3 regions of the Paenibacillus sp. R14(2021) genome follow, and region 1 is predicted to be linked to each of the others. Evidence: riboswitches for the same ligand, from Rfam matches in the RefSeq annotation. Region 1 holds a riboswitch; each other region holds the start of a gene.
The links. Region 1 has a riboswitch for cyclic di-AMP ahead of KXU80_RS19715 (C40 family peptidase). Riboswitches for the same ligand answer to the same signal wherever they lie in the genome.
Positions count from the first base shown of each region.

Region 2: it holds a riboswitch for cyclic di-AMP, as region 1 does, so the genes downstream of both, KXU80_RS18650 (resuscitation-promoting factor) here and KXU80_RS19715 (C40 family peptidase) in region 1, are expected to answer to the same signal.
Region 3: it holds a riboswitch for cyclic di-AMP, as region 1 does, so the genes downstream of both, KXU80_RS21130 (histidine kinase) here and KXU80_RS19715 (C40 family peptidase) in region 1, are expected to answer to the same signal.

Region 1 covers NZ_CP080269.1:4,229,629-4,233,840, forward strand. The annotation lists gene KXU80_RS19705 (DEAD/DEAH box helicase) at 1-1,286, opposite strand, end outside; gene KXU80_RS19710 (hypothetical protein) at 1,493-1,912, shown strand; gene KXU80_RS19715 (C40 family peptidase) at 2,049-2,546, opposite strand; cyclic di-AMP (ydaO/yuaA leader) riboswitch at 2,550-2,710, opposite strand; gene KXU80_RS19720 (hypothetical protein) at 2,977-3,795, opposite strand; gene KXU80_RS19725 (M1 family metallopeptidase) at 3,823-4,212, opposite strand, start outside.
Region 2 covers NZ_CP080269.1:4,007,351-4,011,562, forward strand. The annotation lists gene KXU80_RS18640 (HD domain-containing protein) at 1-190, shown strand, start outside; gene KXU80_RS18645 (TatD family hydrolase) at 212-976, shown strand; cyclic di-AMP (ydaO/yuaA leader) riboswitch at 1,165-1,373, shown strand; gene KXU80_RS18650 (resuscitation-promoting factor) at 1,610-2,746, shown strand; gene rnmV (ribonuclease M5) at 2,988-3,548, shown strand; gene rsmA (16S rRNA (adenine(1518)-N(6)/adenine(1519)-N(6))-dimethyltransferase RsmA) at 3,545-4,212, shown strand, end outside.
Region 3 covers NZ_CP080269.1:4,524,614-4,528,825, reverse strand. The annotation lists gene KXU80_RS21130 (histidine kinase) at 1-2,003, opposite strand, end outside; cyclic di-AMP (ydaO/yuaA leader) riboswitch at 2,182-2,364, opposite strand; gene KXU80_RS21125 (DUF445 domain-containing protein) at 2,615-3,874, opposite strand; gene KXU80_RS21120 (zinc ribbon domain-containing protein) at 4,115-4,212, opposite strand, start outside.

The DNA of each region.
Region 1 (4,212 bases):
CGCCGCGAAATATTGCGGCACAGCACGGCTGCCTCCGGCAGCTCGCTGCGCTGACGCGCCACGATATAGCCGCGGCTGACATCGCCGACGGCATGCCCGGCGCGGCCGATCCGCTGAATGCCCGCGGCGGCGGCTTTGGGCGAGTCGACCTGAATGACGAGGTCGACGTGGCCCACGTCAATGCCAAGCTCCAGCGATGAGGTCGCAACGAGGCAGCGGAGCTCGCCTGCCTTCAGCATGCGCTCGACCTCAAGACGCCGCTCCCGCGCCAGGCTGCCGTGATGCGCCCGCGCAAACTCCTGGCCGGCGTGCTCATTAAGCCGAAGCACGAGCCGCTCGCACAGCCGGCGGCTGTTGACGAACAGCAGCACGGAGCGGGCGCCCTCCATCAGCGCCATGATCCGCTCGATGATCGGCTGCCACACGCCGTCGCGCGTGCGGACGGGCTGGTTTAGGTCCGGCATCGTTACGCGGACTTGAACAGCTTTGGTCATCGCGCTCTCGACGATGACGACCGCCCGCGGCGCGTAGCCGAGCGGGTGGATCTCGCCTGCAGCCTGCTCGCCCGGCTTCAGCTTGTTTCGGGCATCGTCCGGCTCCCAGCCGCCCAGGAACCTAGCGACCCGCTCCAGGGGCTTCTGCGTCGCCGAGACGCCGATGCGCTGCACGGGAAAGACCGTCAGCGCGGACAGCCGCTCGAGTGAGAGTGACAGATGTGCCCCGCGCTTATCGCCGGCCAGGCTGTGAATTTCGTCGACGATGACCGACTCCACGTTCCGCAGCATCTGGCGGCCCTTATCCGAAGTAAGCAGCAGGTAGAGCGACTCCGGCGTCGTGACTAGTACATCCGGCGGCCGGTTAGCCATGCGTGCCCGCTCGCTTGAAGGCGTGTCGCCCGTACGGACGGCGGAGCGGATTATCGGCCAGGCTTCCGCCCCTTCCCGAAGTCCGAACGGCTCGATTTGCTCCATAAATCCGAGTAAATGATGCTGAATATCGTTATTCAGCGCCTTCAAGGGGGTAATATACAGAATACGCACGCCGGGCAGCCAGCTCGTCCCGCGGCCATGAGCATTGTTTTTGGCGATAGCGAGGCGGCTGAGACAAGGCAGCAGGGCGGCAAGCGTCTTGCCGGAGCCGGTTGGCGCAGCGATCAGCGTATGCCGGCCGTCCGCAATGGCAGCCCATGCTTCCTCCTGAACGGGCGTCGGTTCACCGAACGAATGACCGAACCAGGCGGCAAGCGTGGTATGGAATCCCGCAAGCGCGGGAGAGGATGAGGACATGAGGCGGCAGCTCCTTTATCCGGCATGCAAAATCATACCGTCATCTAACCTATTAACCTAGTATTCATCATTTGTCTTTTCATTCCTCTTTAGACACGGGACAAGCCTAAGGAGCAGATTTGTGGTCAGTTGGCAGGCTGCGAAGCATAAACATAATGTTAACCTTACGTCGGTCAGCGTAAGGAACATCGGGAGGTATCGGTAAAATGGCAAAATGGCGGGACAGTCTGGAGAAACGCTTCACAGAGTGGAGAAAGCTGGAGTACGCGCTGGAAGATACGCTGGCGGGCAGACGTGTGCTCAGAGTAACGGGGCCGCGGACGCCAAGGCTGGCGACGCCCGTCTCGGTGGCAGTCAAGCAGAAGGAGCTTCATGCTGTAGCGGAGAAATTCGAAGCAGGACTTGCTTGCTTCTGCCTGGGCGAGCTTTCTCGGGAGGAACGCACAGCCTTTCTTGCCTCCTGGCATGACCGGCTGGACGCCGGAGCGACTGTTGTCATGGTCGACCGCCGCGGCGAAGGCTGTGACACACCGGTCGAGCTGCATAATTTGTTCGGGCCGCACGCCAAGGGCTTGGATGTCCAGCTCGGCCCGACCTTCTGGTGGGTACGCTATGAACGGGTCTGAGTGGTGCGGCCGCCCGTCTGCGGAATAGACAAATAAAGCCGCGGCTGCTTGTCCTAAGGACAAACAACGGCGGCTTTGCCTGCAATATCAGAAGCGCTCTGATATTCGTGAAATTCATGCCTGTTGCAGCAATGCTTTAATCTGAATCGTTATCGCCTGGTTCGTCGGATGGATCGTTAGCGTATTTCTCATACGTTTCCGGGCTCATCACGCGGCGGGCAGTGACATAACGTTTTCCGAAGTAGGAATCGTTCAAGCCGCTGATCGTGACACCTTTGCTGGAGGAGGAATGTGCAAACTTGCCGTCTCCAACATAAATGCCAACATGCGAGATGCCGTTGCCTGTCGTATTGAAGAATACGAGGTCTCCAGGGAGTAGATCACCCTTGGCGATTTTCTTGCCCAGCTGCGCCTGCGAACGGGATGCGTGCGGAATGTCGATGCCGAGTTTCTTGAACACGTACATCGTGAATCCGGAGCAATCAAACCCTTTCGTCGTCGTGCCGGTGTACACATAAGGTGTTCCGATCAGATCTTGGATAACCCCGTCCATTTTGGAGTCGGCGTAAACGCTGCCGGCTTGGAAAATGAACAGCATGGCAAGTCCGATCACTAGTGCAGAAAGCTTCTTCAAGAGAGAAACTCCTTCCGGTGCCTACGAGGTTAGCTGTGGGGTTCGGTTGAAGGCTCCCTATGATACCCTCTGGCAGCCGCGAAACGCTTTCGTGCGGCTGTCGGGATCAATTCACCCAGAATGGTTCCCCCGTTTCCCGTTAGGGAATTCGGCAAAATTTTCATTTCTTACGGCTACTTATTCGTCCATTTTGTCGGTTCTCCTTCCGACTTCACGATTTGTTCACAAATTAAAATTATTAGAGTGAAACCTTTTTGTTCTCAGATTCGTATAGGGGCGCCGTTTCCGAGAGAAATTGGCGCCGTTTTCCATGCTTAAAGGCAGCGGGCGACAGGCGCAAAGATTGTCTCATCTTGGATGCGGAATTTGCGACAAAATGAACGGCCGCCCGGTCATTCCGAAATGGAATGGCCGGGCGGCCGTTCATAGGCTAGGTTTGCTTGGACTGCCAGACGTCGTACTGGGCGGCCGCCGTCCACACCTTCATGATTGTTCGCAGCAGCTGGTAGCCTTGATGCAGAATGAGTGCGAGCAGACCCGCCCAGATCATGGATACGGAGGCGATCGTCATGCTGAGCAGCGCGCCGATCCCCCACATGAAGAGCGACACGCCGGCGAAAGGAAGGAAGTTGACGACGCTGCTCCACAAGGCGCGGAGCGGGCCGCTTTGCGAGACGACGCCGAACTGCATCGCGAGGAATAACAGATGTAGAAGCACCGCCCACAACAGCCAAGCACCCGCCCAGGGCGCGGCTGCCTTCGCGAATTCCACGAGTGTTCCGCTGGCAAGGAACAGCTTCAGCGCCTGCGGCAGGAGCCACACAGCCGGTAGAAGCGCGAGCGTGGTTTCCAGCAGGTAGAGCAGGGCGACCGGCTTCCATGATTTTCGAATACCGCTCAGAAACTTGGTGCCTTGCTCATCCGTCGCATGATGCAGGGAATGGAACAATCCCGCGTTCAGAAACGGCGTCAGGAGCATCCTTCCCGCAAGCAGGCCGCAGAAGAGCCACGCATAAGGCTGGACCAGATCCGTCTTCAGCAGCTGAAATTGTGATTCCGTCATGAACAGCGAAACGGCGCTGCTGCTTCCTTCATAGGCGTCCGGGAACCGCTTCAGCAGCGGAACGGCAATGCCTTCGACTGTACGGTAGAGGAAGAAGCCCCAAATGAGCTCGTACAGAAACAGCATGATAATGATATAGAAGTGCTTCATCGTCAGCCGCCAGCCTTGCTTCATATGCTTGCGCAACCTAATCACCTCCTTTGGGCATGTGCGTTACCAGGCGAGCGAGGAGAGGATGCTCTCGATCAGCTTCGCGGCGCCGACGCTCCAGCGCGTGCGGGTTTTCTCCTCGATCTCGGCTTTCATGAAATTATTGATATGCTTATTGTCGAGCACGTTGTCGTTCTGCGGATCCACTGCCGCCCAGAGCAGCTTGGCGCTGTGCACGATTTTGTACTGGATATGGGCTTCCTGTCCGTCCCACACCTTCGGCATGACCGTCCCGTCGGCGAAGTGGAACAGAATAGAGACAGGTCCGAAGCTGCCGCCGGTTTTCTTGATCAGCACGACGGATTCGTACTGGGTTTGGCCATCCTGCTTGACAGGCGTCACATGGATGGAGGCGACCGAATAGTCCGACATGGCGTCGCCGTACACGAAGTG
Region 2 (4,212 bases), 220 kb from region 1:
AGAAAAACCGCCGATTCTGCTGCTCTCCGGAGATGATCGTTTGTCGGAAATCTCCGGCCGATCCGACATTGTTCGTTCCATTACCGGCATACATCAAGGCAAGTACCATCTCTATTACCCAGAAGAACCGCTGCTTCAATCGGTTCATTTGCTTTCCGCGAATATTCGCGAATTATTTGCTTTAATGTAGAAAGGGGTTTCAGACATTATCATGTTAATCGACACACATACACATTTAGACTCGCATAAATTCGACGAAGACCGTGCGGAAGTTATCGAACGGGCACGGGCCGAGGGCGTACATACGCTGATCAATATTGGCTTCAACAGGGAGACAATCCCTACGACGATGGCGCTCGCCGAGCAGTATTCGTTTATCTATGCGGCGGTAGGCTGGCATCCCGTAGACAGCATTGATATGCTTCCGGGCGATTTGGACTGGATTGCATCTTTATGCGACCACCCCAAGGTCATCGCCATCGGTGAAATCGGACTTGATTATCATTGGGATACGTCGCCGAAGGACGTGCAGCAGCGCGTATTCCGCGAGCAGATCCAGCTTGCCAAGCAGAAAGATAAACCCATCGTCATTCATAATCGCGATGCGCATGAGGACGTAGTCCGAATACTGAGAGAAGAAGACGCGAAGGCGGTCGGAGGGGTGATGCATTGCTATTCCGGCAGTTGGGAAACAGCGAAGCAATGCCTCGATATGAATTTCTATATTTCCTTCGGTGGACCGCTTACATTTCAGAATGCCAGGGTACCAAAAGAAGTGATGGCGAGGGTGCCGCTCGACCGGATTCTCATCGAAACCGACGCGCCATATTTGGCTCCTCACCCTCACCGCGGAAAACGGAATGAGTCGGCTTTCGTCCGTCTTGTAGCAAATACGATGGCGGAAATCACAGGTAAATCTGTAGAAGAAATTGCTAAAATCACAACGGAAAACGCGATGAAATGTTTTGGAATATGATGAAAATCGTTTTGAAAGCAAGGAATTGGGACTAATCCGGTGTAAAAACTGAATTTCGCTTCAGAAATCGCTTGTTTTTCTCGGATTTTTCCTTGAAATTCGGTTAAATCGTCATTAATCAGTTCTTTACAATGTGCAGCGCTAGAAGGTATGATTCATTTCAGGGTAACAAAACTTGTATTCCTTTTCCAAAATAATCGCTTAATCTCCGAAAAACGGAGAGCGGGGGAACCAATTGTTGAAACTGATCGTATCATTGCGGTCGGTGGAACATGAAATTCTTCTTGGGGTGAATTTCGCAAACGACGCAGTATTCGAAAGACGCGTCATAAGCGAATAGGGCGACTCTCACGTCCGAATCCGACAGCTAACCTCGCAAGCGTCAATAAGAGAGATCAACCTCGTGCATGCAATCCATGCTACCATTGTCTAATGGGAAGCCACGAAACAGATCCTCTGTCGTCGGGCTTCTTTTTGTTTGAATAATGCGTAAACTGACGACATAGGGTTAACATGGAGGTGGCACCGAGGATGAATTTGGAAAATGCGTGCTTGCACGCTAATCACTTTATAGTCGCGTCTAAGTATCATGCGTAACAAAGGCGGCGGGGCTATGTAAGGAGGACCGATGAAGTGGGAGAACTCCAGCTTAAGGACACCCATGGGAAACGATCATCCAGCATGTCTTTCGCATTGCGATGGAAGCATGAGAATGTGCGTTTAATTATCTTAAGCGCCATGATCTCAATCGCTATGACTTTCATGTTTTTGGTGTTGTTGTACGGAACGGCTGACAAGCACGTCTCCGTAGTATTGAACGGACGAGAAACCATTGTATCGACCAAACAATGGGTCCTTCAACGCCTACTGGATGAACAAGCCATAACTGTCGGCACTTATGATAAAGTGTCGATGCCGCTCTCTGGCGGTATTAAAGACGGCGACCGCGTCGTAATTGATCAAGCGGTGCCGCTAATAGTAAAGGCTGACGGCAAAGCAAAAACGTTGTACACGACAGAGAGAACTGTACAGGCAGCGATCGATCAGGCTAATATATCGGTACGCAGTCAAGATAAAGTAGTGCCTACGCTGACGGATAGACTTTCTCCGAACATGGTCATAACGATCACAAGGATCGATAAGAAATATTCGGAGACCGCGTATCCGGTTCCTTTCTCCATTGTGAAGAAGGAAGATCCTAAGCTGGAACTTGGGAAGCAGAAGCTTGTCCAGAACGGCAAGCAGGGCACGGTCGTCAAACGTTATGAATCTGTATTTGCAGACGGTGTACTCGTCTCGCAAACGCTTGTCGAGAAGCTGAATCAAGATGCAGCTGTGGATAAGATCGTGACCGTCGGGACGAAGAAACCTGATGTCATGATGCTCTCCGCAAATTCATCCGGCACTTGGACGAAACGGGGCATAACGTTCAGTGCGAGTAAAATATTGAAAAATGTAACGCTGACCGCCTATTCCGCCGGCGTAGCTTCGACCGGCAAAGGCGTCAACCACCCCGAGTACGGCATCACCGCATCCGGTGCGCGTGTGAAAGAGGGCCGGACGATTGCCGTAGATCCGAGAGTCATACCGATCGGCTGGTGGGTATACATTGAAGGCATTGGCTTCCGCCGTGCGGAAGACACGGGCAGTGCGATCAAAGGCAAGAAGATCGATGTCTACTACAACAGCGAGTCGTATGCCGATCGTTTCGGTCTGAAACGAGGCTATACGGTCTATGTGCTGGGACCGAAAAAGCCGGAGTCTCTGTAAGAAACCCGGTCATCCTTTGCAGCATCTGTAGAGAAGCAATAATGGTGCTACTTGATTCATATCGTATTTGAAGCCTAAATATGTCATGATAAGGAGAGGCGATGCCTCTTCTTTTTGATTTTCAGCAAAGACGAAGTCATAATGACTTCTTAGGCATATCAAACGAGAATGGGGCCGCCTGTATGGACGGCTTTAGGCGATTCTTGCGAGATGTTTGTGCGAAAGGAAGGAATGAACTTCCATGATGAAAGAAATCATTGTAGTTGAGGGCAAAGACGATACCGTGGCCATTAAACGCGCCGTAGAAGCGGAAACCATCGAAACGGGCGGCTCAGCGATCGGCGAAGCCGTGCTGAAGCGGGTAGAGCTTGCGCAGCAGCGTCGAGGCGTTATTATATTCACCGACCCCGATCATGCCGGCGAGCGGATCCGCAAAATCGTGGCGCAGCGCGTCCCAGGCTGCAAGCATGCGTTTCTTCCCCAGGAGGAGGCACTCTATAAGGGCGATATCGGCGTAGAGAATGCGTCTCCCGAAGCCATTCGGAGAGCGCTGGCCAATTTGCGCACGGAAGCCACGGAAGGCAGCGGCAATCTTGCGGAAGTGACGATGGACGATCTGATGCAGGCAGGATTGCTTGTGCATGCACAGGCATCGGAACGGCGGCTTAAGATGGGCAATTTGCTCGGCATTGGATACGCCAATGGCAAGCAGTTCTATAAAAGGTGCTCCACGTTCAGAATTACGCAGGAGGAATTCCAGCGCGCACTGAGAACGATGGAAAGCGAAGGAGAACATTCATGACAGAAGGATCCAAAGCAGTTGCAGATGTGGCCTCACCCAAGCGGACGAAGGACATCATCGCCAAGTACGGGTTTACGTTTAAGAAAAGCCTCGGTCAGAATTTCCTGATCGATCAAAATATTTTGCGCAACATCGTGAATGCCGCTGAACTTGATGAAACGAAGGGCGCGCTTGAAATCGGTCCCGGCATCGGCGCGCTGACTCAGCAGCTTGCTTCTGCGGCTGGCCGCGTCACGGCCGTGGAAATCGACAACCGGCTTATCCCGATTCTAAAGGATGTCCTTGCAGAAACGCCGAATGTACACGTAGAGCACGGCGATGTCTTGAAGCTCGACCTGAAGGAGCTGATGGACAAGCAGTTTGCCGGTCTATCCGGCGTGAGTGTCGTTGCGAATCTGCCATACTACGTAACGACGCCGATTCTAATGAAGCTGCTCGAAGAGAAGCTTCCGCTTGAGCATATCGTCGTAATGATTCAGAAGGAAGTTGCGCAGCGGATGGCGGCAAAGCCGGGCGGTAAAGAATACGGCAGCCTAAGCGTTGCTGTGCAGTACTACTGCGTGCCTGAGCTTGTCTGCATCGTCCCTCATACGGTATTCATTCCGCAGCCGAATGTCGATTCTGCCGTTATCAAGCTTTCCCTGCGCGAGAAACCGGCGGTCGA
Region 3 (4,212 bases), 290 kb from region 1:
AGCCGATAGGCAATCCGGAAGCCGCGGCGGATCAGACGCTCCGCATTCATGCTTGCGGTAACTGCGACGAAGATCGATTCGTGCCTACGCCACGGTCCCCGCAGGGAGCCGTTCCGTTCCCATGCTTCGAGCCGCTCATCCACATCGTCGGCAATCTCTCGCAGGGCGAGCTCGCGAAGCGCAATGAGGTTGCCTGTTTTGAAGAAACCGGCGAGTGCCCCTTCCACGTCCTCGCTCTTATAGATGCTGCCTTCCCGCATCCGTTCCTGCAATGCGCCCGGAGCAACGTCGATCAGCTCCATCTCATCAGCCAGACGAAGGAAATTATCCGGCACGGTTTCGGCAACCGTGCAGCCCGTTATTTTCTCCACGGAGTCCTTCAGGCTCTCCAAATGCTGCACGTTCAGCGTGGAAATAACGGAAATACCGGCGTTCAGAATTTCCTGAATATCCTCGTAGCGGCGTTTGTTCCGGCTGCCCGGCGCATTCGCATGCGCGAGCTCGTCAATCAGCACGACCTCCGGATTGCGAGCAATGATAGCGGCGACATCCATCTCCTCGCTGGATTTCCCATGGTCTTGGATGACCATTCGAGGGACGAGCTTCAGCTGACCGAGCTGCGCCTCCGTGCCTGGACGTCCATGCGTCTCGACAAAGCCGATCACGACGTCGATATCTTTGCGCAGCAAGTCATTGCCTTCGCGCAGCATCATATACGTCTTGCCGGCCCCCGGCGCTGCTCCGATATACACCTTGAACGTGCCGCGGCGGATCCGCTCGATCTTCTTCTCCACTTCCTGCGTGCTCAAACGGCGATACGGCTCGGAGGGAGGCTTAGGCGCCGAACGCTTCGTCTCCAGCACCCGTTCGCCTTCGTGCTCCGCACGGTCGGCCATGAAGTACACGTCGATGTTGCGCGACTGCTTCAAGACGCTCCGGCCGATCGAGCCCTGCCGCAGCTCCTCCGCACGCGTCTGCTTGGAATGTCCCATAACAATACGCGTCGCGTTAATGAGCATCGCGTAGCGGATGAGCGCGCGAGGAACCTGGCGGCGGTTCGTAATCGAAATTTCACGGAAGCCCGCGCCGACCTTTTCTACCAGCTTCAGGATGGATTTCTTGAATGCATCCCGCTCCTTGGTCGGCTCCTGGGAAGCATCGTCGAAGACGACAACCTGCAGATCGCCGCCGAGCCGCTTGGCGATTTGCTGGCCGCGCCTAATATAGATCGAACCGTTGATATGATACTGTGCGGCGACAAGAATCCGTTCCGACGCCCCGGAAGGACCGATGAACCCCTGCTCCGCGCGGTATTTCTCCAGCGACTCGTTGACGCCCTCGGCAACTAAGCGAAGCGTCAATTCACGCAACTTGCCGACGTTCCCTCGCTTCAACAACTCAGGATCTTTAATGTTATTCAGCCGGCCTTCGTTCAAACGGTTCAGAATCGTCTCAGGCGATACGTCGATTAGACGCACCTCGTCCGCAAGCTCCAGCAAATCCGCCGGCACCGTGCATTCCGCCGAGATGCCTGTCAGCTTCTGAGCCTGCTCCGTCACACCTTCAAGCTCGTAGACGTTGACGGTCGTAATAACACTTATTCCTTTGCTGAGCAGGAAGCGAATATCCTCCAGCCGTGTTGCAAACCGGGCATTGGGGCGGTTCTCATGCGCCAGTGAATCCACCAGCAGCACCTCGGGATTGCGTTCTACGATGGCATCCAAATTCAAATCCTTCTTCTCGACGTCGCCTTTCATCCAGTGGATGCTCGGAATACGCTCCAAGTCCGCGAGCTGCTCCACGGTTTCCGGACGGCGCATCGTCGATACGGCACAGACGACGACCTCGATCCCCTGCTGCTTGAGCGCCTGGCCTTCGCGCAGCATATGATAGGTTTTCCCGGAGCCGCTGACGGCGCCGATGTAGATTTTAAGTCGACCGCGATGGATTTTAGAAATGGATAACAGCAATTCCTCCGGAGTTTTACGGCGGTAACCGGCCATAACAACGCCCCCTTTTCCTGCTTGTATCTATAAATTTACTAGTTCGCCTCTAACTTATACGCATACCGAAAATGAACATCAAAAAAGAAGCCTGCAAAAGACTGCCTCTAAACAGAGGAACGCCTCTCGCGGCTTCTAGGCACATCTATGATGAAGTGTCTATTTGCACGCACAATTCGTCGCCTCTCCCGGTTCGCTTACGAGGTTAGCTGTCGGATTCGGGCATGAGAGTTGCCCTACTTGAGCAAGGCTCAAGATTCACCCCTAATGGCAAGCATTCCGTACCTGTTACCGGCCGTATGCCTGGCATTCAATGGTTCCCCCGATTCTCAATTAAGTGAGAATTCAGCGTAATCAATTACGTCGTTTAAGTTTAAGCATGACTCGTATGTTACGCTTGCGACTGCCTTTTGTAAAGGAAACCTATGTACGCTCCGTTCTCGTTTTCGATCAACCCCTGCGATAATAACGCTTACAACCCAGGTATTCGCCAGCAATCTCGCTCTACCTCACTATATGGCTGTTTCTCGCAAATAGGGAAAAGAGCGGATTTACTGGATTCCAGGACATAAGCGGGCTGATACAGAAGCATGACCCGCGCCTGCAGACGCTCAGATGTAGCCGGAGATCATTTCGATGCCGCGTAGCACCAGACCGATGAGAAAGCCGCAGACCGCGCCGTTCACGCGAATCCACTGCAGATCCTGGCCTACCTTGTCTTCAATTAATTCCACGAGCTGATCGTTATCCAGCCGATCGAGATTCTCCTTCACGAAGGCGCCGATCTTGGCGTGATTGCGTTCGATCAAGCCGGCCGCCTGTCCCTTGAGCCATTGCTCGGCATCCGCGATGAGCGCTTCATTCTCCTCCATCCGATTCAGGAAGCGCTCCAGAAACGGCCATGCCTTAGCTGCAAAGTCCTCCGAATGAAGGAATGCAATTCCCTTCTCGCGCAAGTGCTCGAACAGCTTCGTCAGCTCGCCGTCGATATCAAAGGCTTGCAGCAATTCATCGCGAATAACGTCCAGCTGCCCGGATTCCGAGAGCCTGGTAATAAGAAGCTCGAGCGACTCCCGCAGCTTATCCATGACGAGCATGCGGCGCTGCGTATCCGGTACCTTCAGCTCGTGAATTTTGGTTAAAATAAAGGACTGCAGCATCGTTCCGAGCTTATCCTCGTCCAAATAACCGATGAAGGCATTGATCGCGAACGACATCAGCCCGCCGACGTTCAGCCCTTTAACGAGGTTCATGACTGCGTTGCCCAGCTCGCGGCGCATCCCTTCCGTGCTCACCCAAGTCTCGGCGCGCTCCAGCAGCAGATCCAGCATGCGCTCGTCCGTGCCGTTCTCGGCGGCTTTGCGCAGAAACCCGCGCAGCACGGCTTCAAGGTCGATCCGCTTCGCCGCAGCACGGATCTCGCCGGACAGCATCGGCACGATCTTCTCCGCATCTACGCTGCGCAGTACGCTTGTCAGCAGATGGGGCAGACGCTCGCTGTGGACGGCTGAATGCAAGGCGCTTCGAACGGCGGGCAGCAGCTGCTTGGCCAGCTCGATCTGCGTCAGCTTCTCGATCATGCTCTCTTTGGCAAGCAGACGGTCTTCCAGAACGCGCACGATGCCCTCCGACATTTTCTTCCGGTTGCGCGGCAGGAGTGCCGTATGCGGTATAGGGATGCCGAGCGGATGGCGGAATAACGCCGTTACGGCGAACCAGTCCGCGAGTCCGCCAATGACGCCGGCCTCAAACCCCGCATGCAGCAGTCCGAGCCCTCCCGTACGGAACGGAATCGTCGCCGCGAAGCCCGCAGCCATCACACCGAGCGATATATTCGCGATTTGCCTGTTTTTCTTAGATTCCTTCGCCATGATCTTCCTCCTAGGATTGCTCTTTACACCATACCACTACAACCGGATCCGTTGCAAAACTGGGATCATCGCAGGACCCGGCTGGTACACACGTCCTGTTAAGCCCGCTGCAGGTTCACCGGAGCAGCCGCTCGTGGGCGACCATGCGATGTAAGGTTATGGGAACACGCCAAGCAAAACAAGGACGCAAAAACGCCGCCATCGCCACTGCGATGTGGCGATGGCGGCGTTTTGTCGTGACTAGCGGTTCTTCCAGCGTTCCAGCTTGGGGATGCCTCGCGTGAACAAGCCTGTCGTGAATTTCGGAAAACCCATGCTTACGAGCTTCTCTTTGACCC